4 regions of the Hydrogenophaga sp. PAMC20947 genome follow, and region 2 is predicted to be linked to each of the others. Evidence: predicted binding sites of a transcription regulator. Region 2 holds the regulator's gene; each other region holds the start of a gene.
The links. The regulator sigma-54, encoded in region 2, starts transcription at its own class of promoters, with help from an activator protein. The targets are predictions, from matches to a motif close to TGGCANGNAANCTGCTTT.

Region 1 (5,521 bases), 2.0 Mb from region 2:
AGACGGGTAAAGGCCTTGCGCTGGCGAGCGTTGAATCAAAGACCAGTCGGCGCTGATTGGCCGGGGTGCGTGTGGCGGCGACCGCGCTGCCATAAGGCAAGCGACTGGTGAGCATCTGGTAAGTGATGACGCCCAGCGAAAACAGGTCAGAGCGGGCGCTGCCGCTCTCGCCAAGGAAATACTCGGGCGCGGTGTACTGGGCGGTTCCCAGCAAAGGCTCTTCCTGCAGGGGTGCGGTTGCTTCTGCGAGGCCGGCGACGCGGGTGGATCCAAAATCGATGATCTTTACGGTGGCAGTGGCGTCAATCATGATGTTGGCCGGACGCAGGTCCTGGTGCAGCATGTCCATGCGGTGAAAGGCCTGGAGACCTCGGCCGATTTGCTCAACGATGCGGCGCACGGTGGGCAGGTCGGGTTTGGGGTTGTCTTGCATCCATTGCGCCAGAGTCTGGCCTTCGACGTACTCCATGACCACATAAAGGTATTGCCGCGTCCGGGTCGGTGCACAGGGTTTGAGCACATGGGGGCTGTCGATCCGCCTCGCAATCCATTCTTCCATCAAGAAGCGCTCGAGACAGGCCGGGTCGGCGTGCTGGTCCACCGAGGGAATTTTCAGCGCCACCTGCTGGCCAGAGGCCTCATCGATGGCGAGGTAGATGTGGCTGCGGCTGGAGGCGTGCAGCTCGCGCACGATGCGGTATCCATCAAATTGCTCCCGAGCCGTCAGCAAAGGCGGCAAAGCGAGCGCGGCGCGCCGCTGCGAAGTCTCGGTGATGTCGTGGGCGGGCAGGGCATCGATGCGCACCAGCTGAACAGTGAGGTTGTCCTGGCTGCCGCGTTCAAGCGCAGCCTCCACAAGGGAGCGAGCGGCGGCGTCCAGGTCGTCGGGGTGGGCCTGAAGCGTGGCATGGATCAGCGCGGCATCGACATGTTCGTGCACACCGTCGGTGGCCAGCACATACACCTCACCCTGTGTGAGCGGCAGGGCCAGGTAGTCGATATCCACCGTGGATTGTGCGCCCAGGGCCCTGGCGAGGTAGCTCTGCTGTGAAGAGATCCGCACCCGATGGTCTTCGGTGAGTTGCTCCAGCGCTTTGGGATGCAGCCGCAAGATGCGGCTGTCGCCCACGTGGAAGAGGTGTGCTGTGGTGGACTTGATCACCATGGCGCTGAAGGTGCACACGTAGCCACGTTCCTGGTCGTTGCGGTGCGGGCTGCGCTGCGTCTGACCATGCAACCAGGCGTTGCTGGCACCAAGCACCCTTTGCCCGGAGCGTTTCACGCTCCAGGCGTCTGAGGTGCAGTAATAGTCTTCGAGGAAACTGCGCACGGCGGCTTCGCTCGCTTCCTGGCTGACCGCGCTGCTGCTGATGCCGTCGGCCAGCGCGATGGCCACGCCCTTGGCGCTCAGCAGAGGCTCAACGGGAACGAGCGCCCCATGAAAGTCTTGATTGACTTCCTTGCGGCCTTTGTCCGAGTGCTGACCGATGGAGATGGTTAACTTGCCAGACATGGCACTGTGCGGTGGGTTGGGCCGAAGCAGGCAGGCTGCACTCAGTAGCTCTTGTAGGGCAGAAATTTGCCTGACATGGCGATGTTGACGCGATCCCCTGCAGGATCTGACTCCCGCACAAGCTTCATTTTGAAATCGATCGCTGACATGATGCCGTCGCCGAATTCTTCGTGAATGAGCTCTTTGAAGGTGGTGCCGTAGACCTGTACCAGTTCGTAGAGCCGGTAGATCAATGGGTCGGTCGGGACAGCTGTGGGCACCGAGCCTTTGCTGGGCACGACCTGCAGCCACGCAATGGCCTCCTTGGGCAGGTCGAAAAACTGGCCAACGGTGTCGGCCTGGGCTTTGTTGAACGTCATTTGGCCAAGGCAGGCTGCGGTGACCCATTCTTTGGACAGGCCCAGCTCGGCGGCCACAGCCTCCCATTTGAGGCCTTTGGTGATCTTGGCGCCGATGATCATTTCGGTGACGTCGTTGCGGTTCATACGTTGACTCCCGGGTGGTTCAAATGTGATGGGGTGTTGCAGTTGGGCGCCGGGGACAGCGCCTCCCTAAAACCACAGCGAACGCGTGTTCGCTGTGGCCGAGGGGCTGAAATCAGGCCGTGCGCTTGGGTGCGGTGCGCACATGCGTGGAGTACAGCGTCAGGCCCACAAAGGCCAGGCCGCCGACCAGGTTGCCGAGCACAGTCGGGATCTCGTTCCAGATCAGGTAATCGTAGATGGAGAAATTGCCACCCAGGAGCAGCCCGGAGGGGAACAGGAACATGTTGACGATGGAGTGCTCAAAGCCCATGTAGAAAAACAGCATGATGGGCATCCACATGGCAATGACCTTGCCCGAGACGTTGGTCGAGACCATGGCGCCCACGACGCCTGTCGACACCATCCAGTTGCACAGCACGCCGCGAATGAACAGCGTCAACATGCCCGAGGCGCCGTGTGCGGCGTAGCCCACGGTGCGGCCTTCACCGATGTGGCCAATGGCTTGGCCGACCGCATTGGGCTCGGTGGAGAATCCGAACGTGAAGATGATGGCCATCATGATGGCAACCAGGAATGCGCCGGCGAAGTTGCCGACAAACACCAGGCCCCAGTTGCGCAGCACGCCGTTGAGGGTGACGCCTGGCCGCTTGTCGATCAGCGCCAGGGGGCACAGTGTCATCACGCCGGTCAGCAGATCGAAGCCCAGCAGGTACAGCAGGCAGAACCCGACGGGAAACAGGATGGCGCCCGCCAAAGGCTGTCCGGTCTGTACGTTGATGGTGATGGCGAATGCCGCGGCCAGCGCCAAAATAGCGCCGGCCATGAATGCGCGGATCAATGTGTCGCGGGTGGACATGAAGATCTTGGCTTCTCCAGCGTCCACCATTTTGGTGACGAATTCGGACGGTACCAGGTAGGCCATGTTGATTACCTCTCGTTGCTCAAGGCGTGCACCCTGGGGTATTGGGTGCGGTTGTGGACGCCGGACAGGGTTTGTCGGCGGGCAGTCTTGTCAGGCCAGGGCGGATCAATCGGATGCTTCAAAAACAGAAACGGCGCCCATTCCTTGCCGGGCTCGCACGAATGAAAGCAAGGCTGGAATGGACGCCGTTGTCCATGAAAATGTGTTGGTGAGCAGCCAGCTGCTCATCCGCCGATCGGGCCGCCGTTGGCCTGACATCATTACCTAAGCATGCTTCGTGCCAGGGCTGGATGTCGAATTTCTCAGGGGACAGACGTGGCTGTGGACGGCGGCCTGGGTCCCTGGGAGCCAAAGCGGTGCGGTCAATGATCGGTTTTGGTGCAGCGCAGCAAAAGAGCCGGGCGCTGGGATCGCGCCATTGTGGGGCGGGGGGTCAGGTCGCGGCTTCCAGGCCGTTGTGGAAGTGTTCTTGCATGCGCTGCATGGCGAGTTCGCCCTCGCGGGCCAGCAGCGCTGCCATCACGGCGCGGTGCTCGCTCAGGGAGTCATCAATCCGCCCGGTCTTGAGGAGTGAATTGTGGCGGTTGAGCTTCATGACCTTGCGCAGATCGGTGACCATTTGCATGCGCCAACGGTTGTCGGCGATTTCCAGCAAACGCATGTGGAAGCGTTCATTGATGGCAAAAAACAGATCGCGCTGACCGATAGCCCCTTCCAGCTCGGCGTGGATGGTTTGCAGTTCGGTGAGCTCGACGTCGCTGGCCCGTTGCGCCACCACGCCTGCCGCGTCAGACTCCAGCAGCGCCAGCAGGTGGTAGACATCGGTCAGGTCTTTGTCGGACACTTCGGTCACGTAGGCCCCCCGCCGGACCTTCATGGTCACCAGGCCTTCGGCCGCGAGGACTTTTAAGGCTTCCCGCAAGGGGGTACGGCTGATACCGTATTCCTCGGCGATCTTGAGCTCGTCGATCCAGCTGCCGGGCTCCAGCTCGCGGCTGAATATGCGCTGCCGAAGCAATTCGGCAACTTCTTCGTACAGGGCGCGTGGAGCGAGCGAGAGGACGGACATGAAAGAAGTCTTAGAGTGGCGTAGCGCCTGGATAGTCAGGGTGAGATTGTAAGCCGGGAGGAATATTTTGCATCAATAATTATGAATGATATAAAATACGCTCCGATCTTGTCGCCTCCAACCCACGCACTGTCATGACCCAGAAACAGCCCGAATTCCGCTCCGCCTCCTATGAAGATTGGGTCAAAGCCGCCCAGAAAAGTGCGCCTGGCGGAGATCTGGAGGCCCTGAACTGGGTCACGCCCGACGGGATCAGCGTCAAGCCGCTGTACACAGCCGACGACACAGCCCATCTGGCCCACACCAACACGCTGCCTGGATTTGAGCCGTTTATCCGTGGCCCGCAGGCCACCATGTACGCCGGCCGGCCTTGGACGATCCGCCAGTACGCGGGTTTCTCCACGGCCGAAGAGTCCAATGCGTTCTACCGCAAGGCGCTCGCTGCCGGCGGTCAGGGCGTGTCGGTCGCGTTTGATCTGGCCACCCACCGCGGCTACGACAGCGACCACCCGCGGGTAACCGGCGATGTCGGCAAAGCGGGTGTGGCCATCGATTCGGTGGAGGACATGAAGATACTGTTCGATCAGATCCCGCTGGACAAGGTCTCGGTGTCCATGACGATGAACGGCGCGGTGTTGCCGGTGTTGGCGGGCTACGTTGTGGCCGCCGAAGAGCAGGGCGTGAGCCAGGACCAGCTTTCCGGAACGATTCAGAACGACATTCTGAAAGAGTTCATGGTGCGCAACACCTACATCTTCCCTCCCGAGCCATCGATGAAAATCATCGGCGACATCATCGAGTACACGGCCGCGCACATGCCGAAGTTCAACTCGATCTCGATCTCGGGGTACCACATGCAGGAAGCGGGTGCGAACCAGGCTCTGGAGTTGGCTTTCACGCTGGCCGATGGTAAGGAGTACGTGAAGACGGCCACCGCCAAAGGCATGGACGTAGACGATTTCGCCGGACGCCTCTCGTTCTTCTGGGCGGTGGGCATGAACTTCTACCTTGAAATCGCCAAAATGCGAGCAGCACGTTTGCTGTGGACACGCATCATGAAAGGCTTCAACGCCCAAAAGCCCAAGAGCCTGATGCTGCGCACCCACAGCCAGACTTCAGGTTGGTCGCTGACCGAGCAAGACCCCTACAACAACGTGGTGCGCACCACCATTGAAGCCATGGCGGCCGTCTTCGGCGGCACACAAAGCCTGCACACCAATTCGCTGGACGAAGCCATTGCGCTGCCGACCGAGTTCAGCTCGCGCATTGCGCGCAACACCCAGCTCATCATTCAGGAAGAGACCCACATCACCAGTGTGGTTGATCCCTGGGCTGGCAGCTACATGATGGAGTCGCTCACGCAGGAAATGGCCGACAAGGCCTGGGCCATCATTGAAGAGGTCGATGCCATGGGCGGTATGACCAAGGCGGTGGATTCCGGCTGGGCCAAGCTGAAGATCGAAGCGGCGGCTGCCGAGAAACAGGCGCGCATCGATTCGGGCAAAGACGTGATCGTGGGCGTCAACAAATAC
Region 2 (5,521 bases):
CCGCGTGGCGCGACAAAGACGGGGGCGATGCCGCCTCACTCAAGGAAGCAGACCTGTCCGCATTGGACAGTCCGGTCGCGCAGGCCTTGATGCTGTTGCTGGCCAAGTACCCGGCCATGCTCGCCGACGCCGCCCGCGATTTCGCCCCCCACGATGTCACCTTCTACCTGCGTGAGCTCGCAGCGAGCTACCACAGCTACTACGATGCCGAGCGCATTCTGGTGGACGATGAAGCGGTGAAGCGGGCGCGCCTGGCCCTGGTCAGTGCCACCGCGCAGGTGTTGCACAATGGCCTGGCGGTTCTGGGCGTGAGTGCCCCGACCAAGATGTGAGAACCAACGTCCCTACTATGAAACAACTCTCTGCGCCCTTGCGCGCCCAGGTGGGCGGCACTTTGATCGGTCTGGTGATCGGTCTGCTGGTGGGCTTGGGCATTGCCCTGGCTGTTGCCGTTTATGTGACACGCGTCCCCGTGCCTTTTGTGGACCGCGGCGTTTCCAGGTCGCCTGCGAAAGACGTTGAAGAAGCCGAGCGCAACAAGGGCTGGAACCCCAACGCTGGGTTGTCGAGTCAGCAGTCTCCTCTGCCTGCGACCGAAGGCGCTGCGCCTGGTGCAGAGGGAGCGCCTGCTGTTGAGGCGCCCTCGGGCTCGGGCCTCGATGGTGATCCTCTGGGGGATCTGTTGAGGGACAAACTCGGTGATACCCCGGCTGTGCCCGCGGCGGCACCGGCTAGCCCTGGCGCCGCCTCCTCGCCGGCTGCGCCGGCAAAGGCGGCCAGCGCAGCCACGGGCGATGCAGCCATCTACTTTGTACAGGCTGGGGCGTTTCGCGCGCCTGACGACGCACAAGCCCAGCGTGCCCGCCTGGCCATGTTGGGGATGGCGGCCGAAATCACCGAGCGCGAACAATCGGGCCGCACGGTGTACCGCGTGCGGATCGGTCCCTTCAACCAAAAGCCGCTGGCCGAAGCCACGCGGGTCCAGCTCGAGGCCAACAGCGTGGATGCGGCGCTGGTGCGCATCCAGCGCTGAGAACGCCGCCCAGGCGCGGAACTTTCAACCCCTCTCTCTGCTCAAGCAGGCAACTACCAGGAGATCGAACCCATGCAACGCCGAGATTTTTCACGCTCCCTGTTCGCCACAGGCACCATTGCCGCAGTTGGCGCACTGAGCCTCACCCCCGCCCTGGCACAGCGCGTTGCCTTCAAGGAAGGCAGCGACTACACCCGCCTGGCCAAGGCCGCTGCGGTCTCCACGCCTGCCGGTAAGGTGGAAGTGGTGGAGTTTTTCTCCTATTCCTGTATCCATTGCTTCCGCTTTGAGCCGCTCATGACCGAATGGAGCAAGTCGTTGCCCGCTGACGTGGTTTTGCGCCGCATGCCAGTGGCTTTCAGCCCGGCCTTCGGCCCCATGCAGCGTTTCTATTTCTCGCTGGAGTCCATGGGGCTGGTTGAAAAGCTGCACGAAAAAGTGTTCAAGGCTTTCCACGAAGAGCGCCAGCAACTCACCTCGCCTGAAACCATCGTGGCATGGGTGGAGAAGCAGGGCGTGGACAAGGCGCAATTTCTGTCTTTCTTCAACGGCAGCGCAATCGAAAAAGCCAAAGCAGCGACCCAGCTACAGGACGCCTATCAGGTGGAAGGCACGCCTGCTCTGGGCGTGGCCGGCCAGTTCTACATTGGCGGCCAGGGCCCCAAGACGCTGCTCATCGCAGACTCGCTGATTGCACAGGCCCGCAAAGGCTGACGCCTCGATCCCAGCAGTGCCCTTCCGGACCTGAACCGAAACACAACCCGCTGCCAGCGGGTTGTGTTATTTCCGGTCGGCGCCGTTCCTGCGTGCCAGCCGCCACGACGGGCCATGCACCGCTACAATGAAAGCGAATGCAAGATTTGTGCCCCACTAAAGCCATGCCCCAACACCACCTTCGCTCTCCCCGGACTCCCCGTTTCCTGGCCGCAATCGCGGGTTTGATGTTGACGGTCGGCGTTGCCCACGCTGAGCTGGCCGACAAGGACAAGCCCATGAACATCGAGGCCGACTCTCTGCGTTACGACGACGCGACCCTGACCAGTGTGTTCACCGGCAAGGTCGTGATCACCAAGGGCACGATCATCATGCGCGGCAACAAAATGGATGTGCGCCAAGACACCCAGGGCAACCAGTTTGGGTTGTTGCTGGGCGAGCCCGGGTTTTTTCGCCAGAAGCGCGAAGGGCTGGACGAATGGGTCGAAGGAGAGGCCGACCGCATCGAATACGACAGCAAGGCCCAGACGGTGGTGCTCACGGGCAACGCTGCGTTGCGCCGCTACCGCGGCACTGCCATCAATGACGAGAATCTGGGCAACCAGATCACCTACAACAGCGTGTCTGAAGTGTTCACGGTCAAAGGGGGCGCGGCCAGCAGCACGCCGGCCAACCCGTCGGGCCGTGTGCGCGCCATGCTGACGCCGATTCCCGATGCCGTACGCAATGCACCGGCACCGGCGCCCGCCAATTCTGAACCCGCCAAGTTGCGACCCAGCTCCAAAATCAACGAGAAACGCAAGTGAACGTAGCGGAGATCCCCTCTGCGGGGGGACTGGAGTCGATGGCGGTGCGCAGTCGTCTGGAAGTGCGCAGCTTGAAAAAGGCCTATGGCAGCCGGCAGGTCGTCAAGAACGTGTCCCTGTCGGTCGGCAAAGGTGAGGTTGTGGGGCTTCTGGGCCCCAACGGGGCGGGCAAGACCACTTCGTTTTACATGATCGTGGGTTTGCTAAGGGCCGATGGTGGTGAGATCTTGCTCGACGAACAGCGCATCGAAGAGCTGCCCATTCACCGCCGGGCGCGCTTGGGCTTGGGCTACCTTCCCCAGGAATCCTCCATCTTTCGCAAGCTCACTGTGGCGCAAAACGTGCGCGCCGTGCTGGAGTTGCAGCGCAACCCGGCCGGTCAGCCGCTGAGCGAACCCGAAATTGACCAACGTCTGGACGAACTGCTCAAGGACTTGCGCGTGGAGCACTTGCGCAACTCGCCTGCGCCATCCCTGTCGGGCGGTGAGCGCCGTCGAGTGGAAATCGCGCGGGCTCTGGCTTCGCGCCCTCGGTTCATCCTGTTGGACGAACCCTTTGCCGGTATCGATCCGATCGCAGTGCTCGAAATCCAGCACATCATCAGTTTTCTCAAATCCAGAGGCATCGGGGTGCTCATCACCGATCACAACGTGCGTGAGACGCTGGGTATTTGTGACCACGCTTACATCATCAGCGATGGTCATGTCCTGGCGAGTGGCACCAGTGAAGAGATCGTGGAAAACGCCGATGTTCGCCGGGTATACCTCGGCGAGAACTTCCGCATGTGATGGTGGCCAATCCGTTGTTCCATGCTGCTGTGGTTCGGTGCTCCCTGATGGGAATGAGCGAGGCTTTGGGCGAACCTGCTGGTGGCTCCAGCGTGACGTTCCGCTCCAGCGTTTTGACGTGTCGCTAGGCGCCTTGGCATGAAGCAAGGTTTGTCGCTGCGCGTTTCGCAGCATCTCGCGCTCACGCCACAGCTGCAGCAGTCGATCCGCTTGCTGCAGCTCTCTACCCTTGAAATGGCGCAGGAAGTCGAGCAGATGCTCGATGAAAACCCGTTTCTCGATCGTGCGGATGAAACCGCTGACCGCGAAGATTTTGGGCTTGATCACAGCGATGTCCCGGTCAGCGCAGGAGAGCAAATTGCCGAAGCGGCGGCGGCTCCCGAGGGCGAATCTGTTGCCCCCGATTCAGAGTTGCCCTTCAGCCAAGGCACATCGTCGACAGCCAGTGAGCCCAGTGAGAGTGCGGCTGGGGAAGCCGCCGAGCGCAAGGCCGATGGAGACGGGGCGTTGGAAGAAAATTGGGACGGCGACGGCTCCGTGGAAATGGCGCCCGACGACGGCGAGTGGGGCGGTGATGCGCCCGCGCGCAACAGTGGCTCTTCCGGGGGTGACGACGAAACGGCAACGGCGGCTGATCTGGCCCGAGCGCCGGTCAGCCTGCAAGATCACCTCCATGAGCAGGCCCGCTGTTTGCGCCTGAGCGAAACCGATCAGGCCGCACTGTATTTCCTGATCGAGTCGCTCAACGACGATGGTTATCTCGATGACGACTGGACAGAATTGGCGTTGGCCTTTTGGCGGCTGCTGCACGGGCGCGAAGCTGCATCGCCCAGTATTGCGGCGATTGAAGTCGCGGAAGAGCAGCTGCGCATGGCGCTGGGCTGGCTGCACAACATGGAGCCCATCGGCGTGGGTGCGCGGGATCTCGGCGAGTGTTTGCGTCTGCAGATCGAAGACTTGCGCAACACGCCGGTTGCCCAGGCTGCGCTGGTGATTTGCCGACAACCGCTGGAGTTGCTCGCCAAGCGCGATGTGAAGCGCTTGTGTGCGTTGTGTGGGCTGGACGATGAGACGGTGCGCGCAGCGCTTGGCCTGATCATCGGGCTGGAGCCCAAGCCGGGACGGCGGTTTGTGGATGTGGAGCGCAATGTCGTTGTGCCCGATGTCCTGGTCACGCACGCCGGGCGTGGCTTCAAGGTGCAGCTCAACCCCGACGTCATGCCGCGGTTGAGGGTGCACGATGTATACGCCAACGCCCTGCGTCAGAACCGGGGTGGGAAAGGGGGTGGCGGCGAAGCAGGCCATGCCGCCATGCAGCAGCGTTTGCAGGAGGCGCGCTGGTTCATCAAGAATATCCAGCAGCGGTTCGACACCATCCTGCGCGTGTCCTCGGCCATTGTCGAACGGCAGCGCAATTTTTTCATGCATGGCGAGCTCGCCATGCGGCCGCTGGTGTTGCGCGAAATCGCCGACGAGCTGGGCTTGCACGAGTCCACCATCAGCCGTGTGACCACCGCCAAGTACATGGCCACGCCGTTCGGCACCTACGAACTCAAGTACTTTTTTGGCTCATCGCTGGGCACGGAGACTGGCGGCAACGCATCGAGCACAGCGGTGCGCGCCTTGCTCAAACAGCTCATTGCCGCTGAAAACGCGTCAAAACCATTGTCAGACAACCAGCTTTCCGAACTGCTCAAAGCGCAGGGTATTGAGTGTGCCCGCCGTACTGTGGCCAAATACCGGGAAGCGTTGCGCATCGCGCCCGCCAATTTGCGAAAAACCTTGTAGCCCTCCTGCACCGCTTCGCCCCTTCCCCCTGATGGGGGCTGCACCTGCGGCCTGGTGAAGCCAGTTCTGTGGTGTGTTCAGGGTGCAGGCCCCCTGTGTCCCTGCGCGCGGGGATTGCACCAACCGGCCTGCCAGATCCAGTTCCGTGGTGTGCACTGGAAGGAATGACGGCTGTTAGCGCGGTGGCTTTTGTGGCCGCAACCATTTTTGGAAAAAGATTCATGAACCAACTCAACCTCTTTTTGCCCTGCGCTGCCGGCGTGGAGGACTTCCTCGCCGACGAAGTGAAGCGCATCACAAACGAACCACTGGCCTTCAAGGCACGCGGCGGTGTGGGTGTGCAGGCTTCCTGGCGAGATGCCATGCGCCTGAACCTGCACAGCCGCCTCACC
Region 3 (5,521 bases), 1.7 Mb from region 2:
GCGAAGGGGGGGAGCCGGTCATTTGACCAATACCGTGTGCGGCACGCGACCAGCCGGCACCGTCTTGATCGCCTTGCCGCTGGCGGTGTCGATGAGGGTCAAGTCATCGGACAGGCCATTGGCCACGTACAGCGTCTTGCCGTCGGGATGCAAACGCAACCCCCAGGCCCGTTTGCCCACCAGCACCAGCCGCTTGACGGCGTGCGTGGCGGCGTCGACCTCGGCCACGTGATTGGCCTTGCCCAGGCCCACCCAGACCGAGCGGCCATCGGGGCTGATGGTCATGCCCACTGGCGTGATGTCGCTGGTCCGCATGCCCTTCACCTCAAACTGGATGGTTTGCTTGAGCGAACGGGTCTTGGTGTCGACCACGCTCACCGACGCATCCAGCTCGTTGGTCACCCACAGCTCGGCGCCCCCGGCGGCGAGCACGAAGCGGCGCGGCCGCTTGCCCACCTTGATGTTCTTGACCACCTTGTGGGTCGTGAGATCGATTTCATGAACCAGATTGGCCACCTCGGAGGTCACATAGGCCGTCTTGCCATCAGGTGTCACCAGCACACCTTCGGGTTCCCCACCGGTCTGGACCTCGAACGCCAGCTTTTTCGTGGCCAGGTCGTAGGCAGCCAGAACGTTCTCGTCTTCAATCGACACATAGGCCAGTTTGCCGTCTGGGCTGAGCGCAAACATTTCCGGACTGTCCCCCAATGGAACACTGCCCGCCAAGCGGCCTGTTGCCACATCGACCAGCCCGAGCGCATTGCTGTCGCCACAGACCACCATGATTTGCTTGTGGTCCGGGCTGAAGGCCATATCGCGCGGGCGCTTGCAGACATCGATCTGGCCCTGGCGATCGCCCTGCGCGTTGAACACGTAGATGGCGTTGTCCTTCTCACTGGACACATACACCGTGCCTGCGCCCTGTGCCTGAGCCCCGCTGGCAACAGCAGCACACAACACGGCCCACAAAGCCCAGGCGCGCCGGGCCGGGGCGGATCGATGAATGGTCTTTGTCATCCAGCTTGTCTCCTTGTTTTTTGTCATCGATGATCGTACCGGCTGGCGCCACCCCTGTCTGGATTCGCCTGTCGCCTGTGCCGCCACGGGACACTCGGGCTGCAAGTACAGTGCCAGAAGCACAGAGACAAAACTGGCCCACACCCGGCACCACAAGACTGCCGCGCAGCCACACAACACCGAGACAACGCTACACCGAAAGGCCGCCCATGCGCCGCACCGATTTTCCAAGCCCCCGACCACCCTACGCAGGCACCCGGCCAACCTCGCGCCGCGAATGGCTGGGCTTGGGCCTGGGCAGCGCTGTGCTCGCCGCCGCAGGATGGCCGGCCCGGGCGGCGACCCACCGCTCATGGCCTGAGCGGCCAATCACCCTGATCGTGCCCTGGCCCGCTGGCGGCCAGACCGACCTCACCTTGCGCATCCTCTCTGACGAGGCCGAAAAATGGCTGGGGCAAGCCATCGTCGTCATGAACAAACCCGGCGCCGGAGGCACGCAGGTGGCCCCGGCGCTCAAGATGGCCAATCCCGACGGCTACACCATCGGCCAGGTGCCGATCACGGTCTACCGCTACGCGCTGATGCACAACGTGCTCTGGGATCCGGTGGCAGACCTCAGCCCCATCTTGCAGGTCTCGGGCGTGAGCTTTGGCGTGCTGGTCCCGAGCAGCAGCGCCTGGAACAGCTGGGCGGATCTGGTCGCCTGGGCCAAGAAGCACCCAGGCGAACTCATCCTCGGCTCCACCGGCGTGGGCACCACCGCCCACCTTGCCACGGAGGAACTGCTGCGGCAACACAAGGTTGAATACGTACACGTTCCCTACAAAGGCACGGCCGACCAGATGCTGGCCGTGGCCAGCGGCCGTCTCATGGCGGGCGTCAATTCGACAGGGTTCGCGCCCTGGGTCGATCAGGGCAAGATGCGCATCCTTGCCCTCTTCAGCGCCGAGCGCAGCCCGCGCTGGCCCGAGGTGCCTACGATGCGCGAGCTGGGTTACCCGCAGGCGGTCTACACCTCACCCTGGGGCCTCGCCGCGCCGCAAGGCACGCCCCCTGATGTCATTGCCAAGCTGCACGATGCCTTTCGTCAAGCCGTGTTCAGCCCACGCCACCGCGAAGCCTTGGCCCGCTTTGACCAATCGATCAACTACCTCAACACCGCTGACTACCGGGCTGCGGTGCTACAAACGGTGGAACAAGAACGACAACTGCTGGGCCGCATGAACCTGCTGGCCAAGCCCCCTCAATGACAATATCCGCCCTGCTCCAGGCCACCGACCTCCACAAAGCCTACAACGGCAAGCCCGCGCTCAAAGGCGTGAATCTGTCGCTAGAGGCGGGCGAAATGTGCGCTCTGCTTGGCCCCAATGGTGCTGGCAAGTCCACGCTGCTGCAACTCCTCACGGGCCTGTTCAGCCCCGATCAAGGGCGCATCACAGTGCTCGGCCATGACATGCGCACCCACCCGGCACAGGCGCTCTCAGGCCTGGGCGTGGTGTTCCAGCAAAGCGCGCTGGACATGGATTTGCCCGTGATGTCCAACCTGTTGTTCCACACCGACTTGCATGGCATACCGCGCGCAATCGCCCGCGCACGCATCGACGAAGGCCTGAGCACCATGGGCATCAACGATCAGGCTCGCGCCGTGGTGCGCAGCCTTTCAGGCGGCACGCGACGCAAGGTGGAACTGGTGCGCGCCCTGCTGCACCGCCCCCAGGTGCTGCTGATGGACGAAGCCACCGTGGGCCTGGACCCGGGTTCGCGCCAGCAGTTGCTCGAGACCGTGCGCGGCCTTTGCCGCGAGCGCGGCATGGCAGTGCTCTGGGCCACCCACTTGATTGAAGAGGCGCAAGTGGCCGACCGGCTGTTGTTGCTGCACCAGGGCTCGGTGCGGTTTGATGGCACCCTGCCCGACTTCATGGCCGCCGCTCAGGGGCAGGACTTTCAAGCCGAGGTGATGCGCCAGCTGGAGAAAAAGGGCCTGTAAAGGCAACGATAAAGCAGCCAGCCTGGCCATACTTTGCGGTGCCGGACCACCGCGATCGGGTGTGAAACGCCATGCGCTCGAGGCATCCCCATCCGATCCAGTCAGGACAAACCAATGACCAGGGCCGATGCAGCCATCCAGGCACACGCCGCGTCACCCACCTGCAAGCTCAAACCCTGCTCAGTGAATCCGACCCAGGACCCGCCTCCGTCAAGCGCCAAAGAAACCTCCTGGCGCCGCGCTCCAGATGAACAACGCTGTACGCGCCCTGGCAGGCTGCACATTTCGTTCACCGCGGTGGGCAACGCGTCGTGCACAGCTGGGTGCACAGCCACTGCCGTCGCCTTGCACATGACCAGCACCGACAGTCCCGCATGCAGACCAAGCAAGTCCGAGCTCTCCCGTGTCACGCTCGCTGACAGGTGAAACCCACCTGCAGTGCGCAACCGAACCGTGACCAGGAGACCGGCATCGGCCTGCTCTATCCCCGCCAGAATCGTGCAGGGCAACTGATTGCGCATGCTGGTGCGCAAACCCAAGCCCCCTGCCAGCCCCGGATGTCCAGAAAATTGCGCCAACACGTGTCGGCGGGCCTGCGCCAGTTCGTCGGCCAGCGCCAACAGCTGCAAGCCGTCTGGTGTGATCCTGGCGCCACCGCCGCCAGCGCCGCCCACCGTTCGTTCCACCAGTTCTGCTCCACTCAAGGTGGTGAGCGTGTCGATCGCCTGCCAAGCGGCTTTGTAGCTGACACCGGTTTCCCGCGCCGCCTGGGAAATCGATCCCGACTGCGCAACCCGGCGCAACACCTCCAGCCGTTTGTCGCTGCTGGTGTGGCCCAAGGCTTCGTTCAAGGCGTCTGGATGCATGGCCGCATTGTGGCAGTCGAGCCCACGCACCGATCAAGGGGACTAGACTTCAGCAATTCGGTGTTTTGTAGCGAAGCATCGCTTTTACTTTCACCCCCTTTTTTGCATCGGAGCCCACCATGTCCATCCGCTCTTTCCTGACCGCCTTGACACTCATGCTCAGCGTGGGCTTTGCCCTGGCCCAGGACAAGGTCAAAGTGGTCTACCACTTCGACAACACCGAGGCCCAGGCCACCGCAGGCTTGCGCACGCTGCGCAACTACATGGACACGGCGCCCGACACCCAAATCGTGGTCGTGGCCCTGGGCGACGGCGTGCGTTTCCTGCTGGAGGGTGCCAAGGACAAAAAGAACAACGACCTCCAATACGGCCCGTTGATTTCCGACCTCGTCGCCAAAGGCGTGACCTTCGAAATTTGCGAACTCACCATGCGCGCCATGGACCTGAAGAAAGACCAGTTTGTGCTGGACGCGGGGTTCACCCCCTCGGGCGTGGTCCGCATCGGCCAGCTGCAATTTCGCGATCGTTACGCCTACATCAAGCCCTGAACCCGAAAACGGCATCCGATCGGCAGAGGCAGTCGCCCGCGGCTGCTTTCTGCATGCGCTGGGACACTTGTCAGGCAGCCGCCGCTGGCCACCGGGCAAGCCCCCATGCCGGTAAACCACAAACAGGCGCTATTCCAATTTAGAATAGCGCCTGTTTGTGGTTTACAGGACCGTTTGCCCATGTCCCTCACCCGCCATTGTCTCTACTTCCTCTCCGGAGTGCTCGCTTCTGCCGTGTCGAGTCATGCAACCGCCGCGCAGGCCCAGATCGCCGTAGCGGCCAACTTCGCCCAGCCCATCAAGGCCGTGGCGGAACTGTTGAACAAAACCACCGGCCATACCGTGCAAATCACGCTGGGATCCACCGGCAAGCTGTATGCGCAGATCAAAAACGGTGCACCGTTTGACGCCTTTCTCGCCGCCAACACCGAGGCGCCCGAGCGCCTGGAAAACGAAGGTTTGGCCCTACCGGGAAGCCGGTTCACCTACGCAACGGGCAAACTGGTGCTGTGGTCATCCCGCCCCGACCGGGTTGACCCCAGCGGCGCGGTGCTCAAACGACCGGATCTGGGCAAAGTGGCCTACGCCAACCCCAAAACCGCACCCTATGGCGCGGCGGCCCTTCAGGTGATGGACGCCCTCGGGTTGAGCGCGACCTTGGCGCCGAGCCTCGTCATGGGCGAAAGCATCGGGCAGGCCTACACGTTTGTCTACAGCGGCAACGCCGACGTGGGCTTTGTGGCCCTCTCTCAGGTGCTGGAGGGCGGCCGACTCAAGGGTGGTTCCATGTGGCAGCCGCCCCAAAACCTCTACGCCCCCATCAAACAAGACGCGGTGCTGCTCCAGCGGGGATCCGACAACCCGGCCGCCGTGGCCCTGATGAAACTGCTCAAGAGCCCTGAGGTCCAGACGCTGATCGGCGCCTACGGCTACGAGCCTTGATCCTCAGTCGCATGGGACTCACCCCCTCAGACCTGCAAGCCATCGGCCTCACCCTCCAGGTGGCGGCCCTGACCACCCTCATCCTGCTGGCGATCGGCGTGCCGCTGGCCTGGTGGCTGGCGCGCTCCCGTTCCATCTGGCGCAAGCCCGTCGGCGCCTTG
Region 4 (5,521 bases), 480 kb from region 2:
ACCATCGTGGTTTTTGTTCCACCCTCAGTCAAGGAGTTTTCTCATGAAGCGCAAATTGCAACAAGGTTTCACCCTCATCGAATTGATGATCGTGGTGGCCATCATCGGTATTCTGGCTGCTGTGGCTCTGCCCGCTTACCAGGACTACACCGTGCGTGCTCGCGTGTCTGAATCGTTGGTTGCCGCTTCCGCTGCCAAAATTGCTGTAGCTGAAAATGCCGCCAACGGGCAAGCCCTTGCATCGGGCTGGATCGCTCCTGCAGCGACGCCCAACCTGGCCAGCGCTGCGATTGCCGCTGATGGTGTGATCACCGTGACGACCACGGCTCGCGCAGGTGGTGGAACGGTTACCTTTGTACCAGATCCAGTGCTGGTTGCTGGCACCATCCCAACCGATCGCATCGGTTGGACCTGTACCGGTGGCACATTGGTCGCGAAGTACCGCCCTGCTGCGTGCCGTTAATACGCTTCCGAAATCCCACGGGGTGCAACGCACCTTAGGGACTAGCCGAAAAGCCAACCACTTGTGAAAGCGGTTGGCTTTTGTTTCTTCGTATTCTGAAAAGTTGGCAAACTTGTTGGTTTGAGGAATGCAAAAATCGAGGTCTTCGCCTGAATCTCGAAGGGAATCTATGCCCCGGCCTCTTGCACTGTGCTGTCCTGATTTCAAGTCTGCACCCTCTCGCGCTCGTTTTGCAGGGCGTTGGGCCTTGGCCCATCTGGGCGTCAGCCAGAGCCCGGGCTGATCATGGAGGAGACCCAGCGCTTTGACGAGCTGCCCAGCCGGGGCGGTGGTGCGCGCCACGATGTCCGTTGGCTGAGCGCGGGGCAGACGTTTGATCTGTGAAGGGTGTGCCGGTTTAGGGGTGGTGCGACGGGGCTGGTTCACCGCTTGAAACACGGTGACAAAAAACGTCACCGCTTACCGCATCAGACTGCACAAAATGTCACCTGATGGGCCCCAACCGTGAAATAGCGCAAGAAAAACCGCCTATTTCACGCTGGCACGGTCCCTGCTGAGTAAACCCCGTCGTCCACCTATCGTGGTTTTTGTTCCCCCCATTCAAGGAGTTTTCTCATGAATCGTTCTATGCAAAAAATGCAAAAAGGTTTTACCCTCATCGAATTGATGATTGTGGTGGCCATCATCGGTATTCTGGCTGCTGTGGCACTGCCCGCTTACCAGGACTACACCGTGCGTGCTCGCGTGTCTGAATCGTTGGTTGCCGCTTCCGCTGCCAAAATTGCAGTAGCTGAAAACGCCGCCAACGGGCAAGCCCTTGCATCGGGTTGGGTTGCACCTTCAGCCACTCCTAATATGACATCTGCGGCGATTGCCGCTGATGGTGTGATCACCGTGACAACCACGGCTCGCGCAGGTGGTGGAACGGTTACCTTTGTACCAAATCCAGTGCTGGTTGCTGGCACCATCCCAACCGATCGCATCGGTTGGACCTGTACCGGTGGCACATTGGTCGCGAAGTACCGCCCTGCTGCGTGCCGTTAATACGTTTCCGAAATCCCACGGGGTGCAACGCACCTTAGGGACTAGCTGAAAAGCCAACCACTTGTGAAAGCGGTTGGCTTTTGTTTTTTCGTATTCTGAAAAGTTGGCAAACTTGTTGGTTTGAGGAATGCAAAAATCGAGGTCTTCGCCTGAATCTCGAAGGGAATCTATGCCCCGGCCTCCTGCACTGTGCTGTCCTGATTTCAAGTCTGCACCCTCTCGCGCTCGTTTTGCAGGGCGTTGGGCCTTGGCCCATCTGGGCGTCAGCCAGAGCCCGGGCTGATCATGGAGGAGACCCAGCGCTTTGACGAGCTGCCCAGCCGGGGCGGTGGTGCGCGCCACGATGTCCGTTGGCTGAGCGCGGGGCAGACGTTTGATCTGTGAAGGGTGTGCCGGTTTAGGGGTGGTGCGACGGGGCTGGTTCACCGCTTGAAACACGGTGACAAAAAACGTCACCGCTTACCGCATCAGACTGCACAAAATGTCACCTGATGGGCCCCAGCCGTGAAATAGCGCAAGAAAAACCGCCTATCTCAAGTTGGCACGGTCCCTGCTCCATAAAACATGTCTTCTTCCCATCGTGGTTTTTGTTCCCCCCATTCAAGGAGTTTTCTCATGAATCGTTCTATGCAAAAAATGCAAAAAGGTTTTACCCTCATCGAATTGATGATCGTGGTGGCCATCATCGGTATTCTGGCTGCTGTGGCTCTGCCCGCTTACCAGGACTACACCGTGCGTGCTCGCGTGTCTGAATCGTTGGTTGCCGCTTCCGCTGCCAAAATTGCCGTGGCTGAAAATGCCGCCAACGGGCAAGCCTTGGCGTCGGGTTGGGTTGCACCTTCAGCCACTCCTAATATGACATCTGCTGCGATTGCCGCTGATGGTGTGATCACCGTGACGACCACGGCTCGCGCAGGTGGTGGAACGGTTACCTTTGTACCAGATCCAGTGCTGGTTGCTGGCACCATCCCAACCGATCGCATCGGTTGGACCTGTACCGGTGGCACATTGGTCGCGAAGTACCGCCCTGCTGCGTGCCGTTAATACGCTTCCGAAATCCCACGGGGTGCAACGCACCTTAGGGACTAGCCGAAAAGCCAACCACTTGTGAAAGCGGTTGGCTTTTGTTTCTTCGTATTCTGAAAAGTTGGCAAACTTGTTGGTTTGAGGAATGCAAAAATCGAGGTCTTCGCCTGAATCTCGAAGGGAATCTATGCCCCGGCCTCCTGCACTGCGCTGTCCTGATTTCAAGTCTGCACTCTCACGCGCTCGTTTTGCCGCACGTTGGGCATTGGCCCATCTGGGCGTCAGCCAGAGCCCGGGCCGATCATGGAGGAGACCCAGCGCTTTGACGAGCTGCCCAGCCGGGACGGTGGTGTGCGCCACGATATCCGTTGGCTGAGCGCGGGGCAGACGTTTGATCTGTGATGGGTGTGCCGGTTTAGGGGTGGTGCGACGGGGCTGGTTCACCGATTGAAACACGGTGACAATTATTGTCACAAAGCCCTAAGGTGACGAAAAACGTCACCGCTTACCGCCATCAGACTGCACAAAATGTCACCTGATGGGCCCCAACCGTGAAATAGCGCAAGAAAAACCGCCTATTTCACGCTGGCACGGTCCCTGCTGAGTAAACCCCGTCTTCCACTCATCGTGGTTTTTGTTCCCCCCATTCAAGGAGTTTTCTCATGAATCGTTCTATGCAAAAAATGCAAAAGGGTTTTACCCTCATCGAATTGATGATCGTGGTGGCCATCATCGGTATTCTGGCTGCTGTGGCTCTGCCCGCTTACCAGGACTACACCGTGCGTGCTCGCGTGTCTGAATCGTTGGTTGCCGCTTCCGCTGCCAAAATTGCTGTAGCTGAAAACGCCGCCAACGGGCAAACCCTTGCGTCGGGTTGGGTTGCACCTTCAGCCACTCCTAATATGACATCTGCTGCGATTGCCGCTGATGGTGTGATCACCGTGACGACCACGGCTCGCGCAGGTGGTGGAACGGTTACCTTTGTACCAGATCCAGTGCTGGTTGCTGGCACCATCCCAACCGATCGCATCGGTTGGACCTGTACCGGTGGCACATTGGTCGCGAAGTACCGCCCTGCTGCGTGCCGTTAATACGCTTCCGAAATCCCACGGGGTGCAACGCACCTTAGGGACTAGCCGAAAAGCCAACCACTTGTGAAAGCGGTTGGCTTTTGTTTCTTCGTATTCTGAAAAGTTGGCAAACTTGTTGGTTTGAGGAATGCAAAAATCGAGGTCTTCGCCTGAATCTCGAAGGGAATCTATGCCCCGGCCTCCTGCACTGTGCTGTCCTGATTTCAAGTCTGCACCCTCTCGCGCTCGTTTTGCAGGGCGTTGGGCCTTGGCCCATCTGGGTGTCAGCCTTGTGGTGGTTTCGCTGGCTGTTTGGTGTGTACTCACGTTATGGTATCCCCGCCCTTGGCGAACCATGCTGGGGATTGCCGGCATTCTGTTGATTCTTCTAGTAGTGGACGTGGTTTGTGGACCTTTGTTGACCTTGGTGCTGGCCAGCCCAAAAAAATCCAGACGAGAGCGCTGGGTTGACCTTTCGGTGGTCGCGATGGTGCAAGTGATAGCGCTGGCATACGGACTGACTTCGGTGTTTGATGCGCGTCCTGTGGTGCTGGCATTTGAGACGGATCGGTTGCTCATAGTGACCGCCAATGAGGTTCAGCTTGAGCGGCTGACTGCTGCGCCAGAAGGCTACCGCTCATTGCCCTTTGTAGGCCTGAATATGGTGGGCGTAAGACAAGCCCGTTCGACTGAGGAAGCGATGCAGAGTGCTGAGAGTTCGCTGCAAGGCGTATCGCCGGGAATGCGGCCGGACTGGTGGCTCCCTGTTGATGCGGTTGTTCCTGCGTTGCTGCTCAAAGTACGCCCGATTGATGATTTGATCGCCGCGCGGCCCACTGACCGCAAAATTCTGGAATAGGCGGTGCAGGCGACCGGACAATCCAGCAAAAGCTTGCGATTTTTACCTTTGACGTCGAGCAAACAACTGGACTGGGTCGCGCTTGTGAACGCCCGGGGTGAAATGGTCGGCTACGCGCCGGTGGACGGCTTCTTTTGAAGGCGCTCCCCTTTTAGCTCGGCGCCACAAAATGCCCGCTTTTCCCACCCATCTTCTCCACCAGCTTCACCCCACCGATCGTCATGCCCCGGTCCACGGCCTTGCACATGTCGTAAATGGTGAGCAGGGCCACGCTCACGGCTGAGAGGGCTTCCATTTCCACGCCGGTCTGGCCGGTGCATTCGGCGGTGGTGCGGCAGCGCACGCTGTTGGAGGCTGTTTCGACCTCGAACTCCACGGCCACGCGGGTGAGGGCGATGGGGTGGCACAGGGGAATCAGGTCGCTGGTGCGCTTGGCGCCCTGGATGCCGGCGATGCGGGCAATGCCGAGCACATCGCCTTTTTTGGCGGTACCGCTCTGGATCAGCGCCAGGGTGGAGGGCTCCATGGTGATGCGGCCTTCGGCCACTGCGGTTCGCTTGGTGCTGGCTTTGTCGCCCACATCCACCATATGGGCCTGGCCTTGCGCGTCAAAGTGCGTCAAAGGGCTGGTGGTGTCGGCAGGGGCAGAGACCAGGGGGGCGATGGGGTGGTTGGGGTCAGTCATGGCGAGATTTGCTTGCGCTTTACGGAAACCTTGCGGCGTTGGCGGCATCATACGGGGATGCACGCACTTGCCACCATGCCCATGCCCACCCCAAAACCCGCCCGCCCGCTGTGGCAACGCCTGACGGCGACCGCACTCGCGGCCATGCTGGTTGCCCAACCTTGGGCGCTGGCTCAGGCGCAAACCACGGGATCGGCGCCGGCGGCGTCATCTGCGTCAGCCTCTGGGAACACGGCTTCACCGCCGCTCGCCTCTGGCGGTTTGCCCGGACTGGGCGACGGCTCCGACATGTCGATCGCCGACGAGCGCCGGCTGGGCGACAGCATTGCCCGCCAGATCTACCAGGACCCGGACTACCTGGACGACCCGGTGCT

Region 1: a site for sigma-54 is predicted at 3,186-3,203, ahead of E5678_RS06675 (formate/nitrite transporter family protein). Genes of this name have one in related genera too.
Region 3: a site for sigma-54 is predicted at 1,116-1,133, ahead of E5678_RS01660 (PQQ-dependent catabolism-associated beta-propeller protein). Genes of this name have one in related genera too.
Region 4: a site for sigma-54 is predicted at 2,047-2,064, ahead of E5678_RS18030 (pilin). Genes of this name have one in related genera too.

The regions. Positions count from the first base shown of each region.
Region 1 is NZ_CP039252.1:1,504,157-1,509,677, reverse strand. Features, by position in the region: gene E5678_RS06685 (bifunctional protein-serine/threonine kinase/phosphatase) at 1-1,513, opposite strand, end outside; gene cynS (cyanase) at 1,555-1,998, opposite strand; gene E5678_RS06675 (formate/nitrite transporter family protein) at 2,111-2,920, opposite strand; gene E5678_RS06670 (GntR family transcriptional regulator) at 3,354-3,989, opposite strand; gene scpA (methylmalonyl-CoA mutase) at 4,124-5,521, shown strand, end outside.
Region 2 is NZ_CP039252.1:3,459,696-3,465,216, reverse strand. Features, by position in the region: gene argS (arginine--tRNA ligase) at 1-332, shown strand, start outside; gene E5678_RS15815 (SPOR domain-containing protein) at 350-1,033, shown strand; gene E5678_RS15810 (thiol:disulfide interchange protein DsbA/DsbL) at 1,106-1,747, shown strand; gene lptA (lipopolysaccharide transport periplasmic protein LptA) at 1,912-2,553, shown strand; gene lptB (LPS export ABC transporter ATP-binding protein) at 2,592-3,341, shown strand; gene rpoN (RNA polymerase factor sigma-54) at 3,480-5,129, shown strand; gene E5678_RS15790 (THUMP domain-containing protein) at 5,351-5,521, shown strand, end outside.
Region 3 is NZ_CP039252.1:357,195-362,715, reverse strand. Features, by position in the region: gene E5678_RS01665 (ABC transporter substrate-binding protein) at 1-22, opposite strand, end outside; gene E5678_RS01660 (PQQ-dependent catabolism-associated beta-propeller protein) at 19-1,017, opposite strand; gene E5678_RS01655 (tripartite tricarboxylate transporter substrate binding protein) at 1,227-2,267, shown strand; gene E5678_RS01650 (ATP-binding cassette domain-containing protein) at 2,264-3,004, shown strand; gene E5678_RS01645 (LysR family transcriptional regulator) at 3,106-3,870, opposite strand; gene E5678_RS01640 (DsrE family protein) at 3,990-4,418, shown strand; gene modA (molybdate ABC transporter substrate-binding protein) at 4,599-5,360, shown strand; gene modB (molybdate ABC transporter permease subunit) at 5,372-5,521, shown strand, end outside.
Region 4 is NZ_CP039252.1:3,938,217-3,943,737, forward strand. Features, by position in the region: gene E5678_RS18020 (pilin) at 44-463, shown strand; gene E5678_RS18025 (pilin) at 1,079-1,507, shown strand; gene E5678_RS18030 (pilin) at 2,123-2,551, shown strand; gene E5678_RS18035 (pilin) at 3,196-3,624, shown strand; gene E5678_RS18040 (hypothetical protein) at 3,959-4,462, shown strand; gene moaC (cyclic pyranopterin monophosphate synthase MoaC) at 4,614-5,051, opposite strand; gene E5678_RS18050 (M48 family metalloprotease) at 5,205-5,521, shown strand, end outside.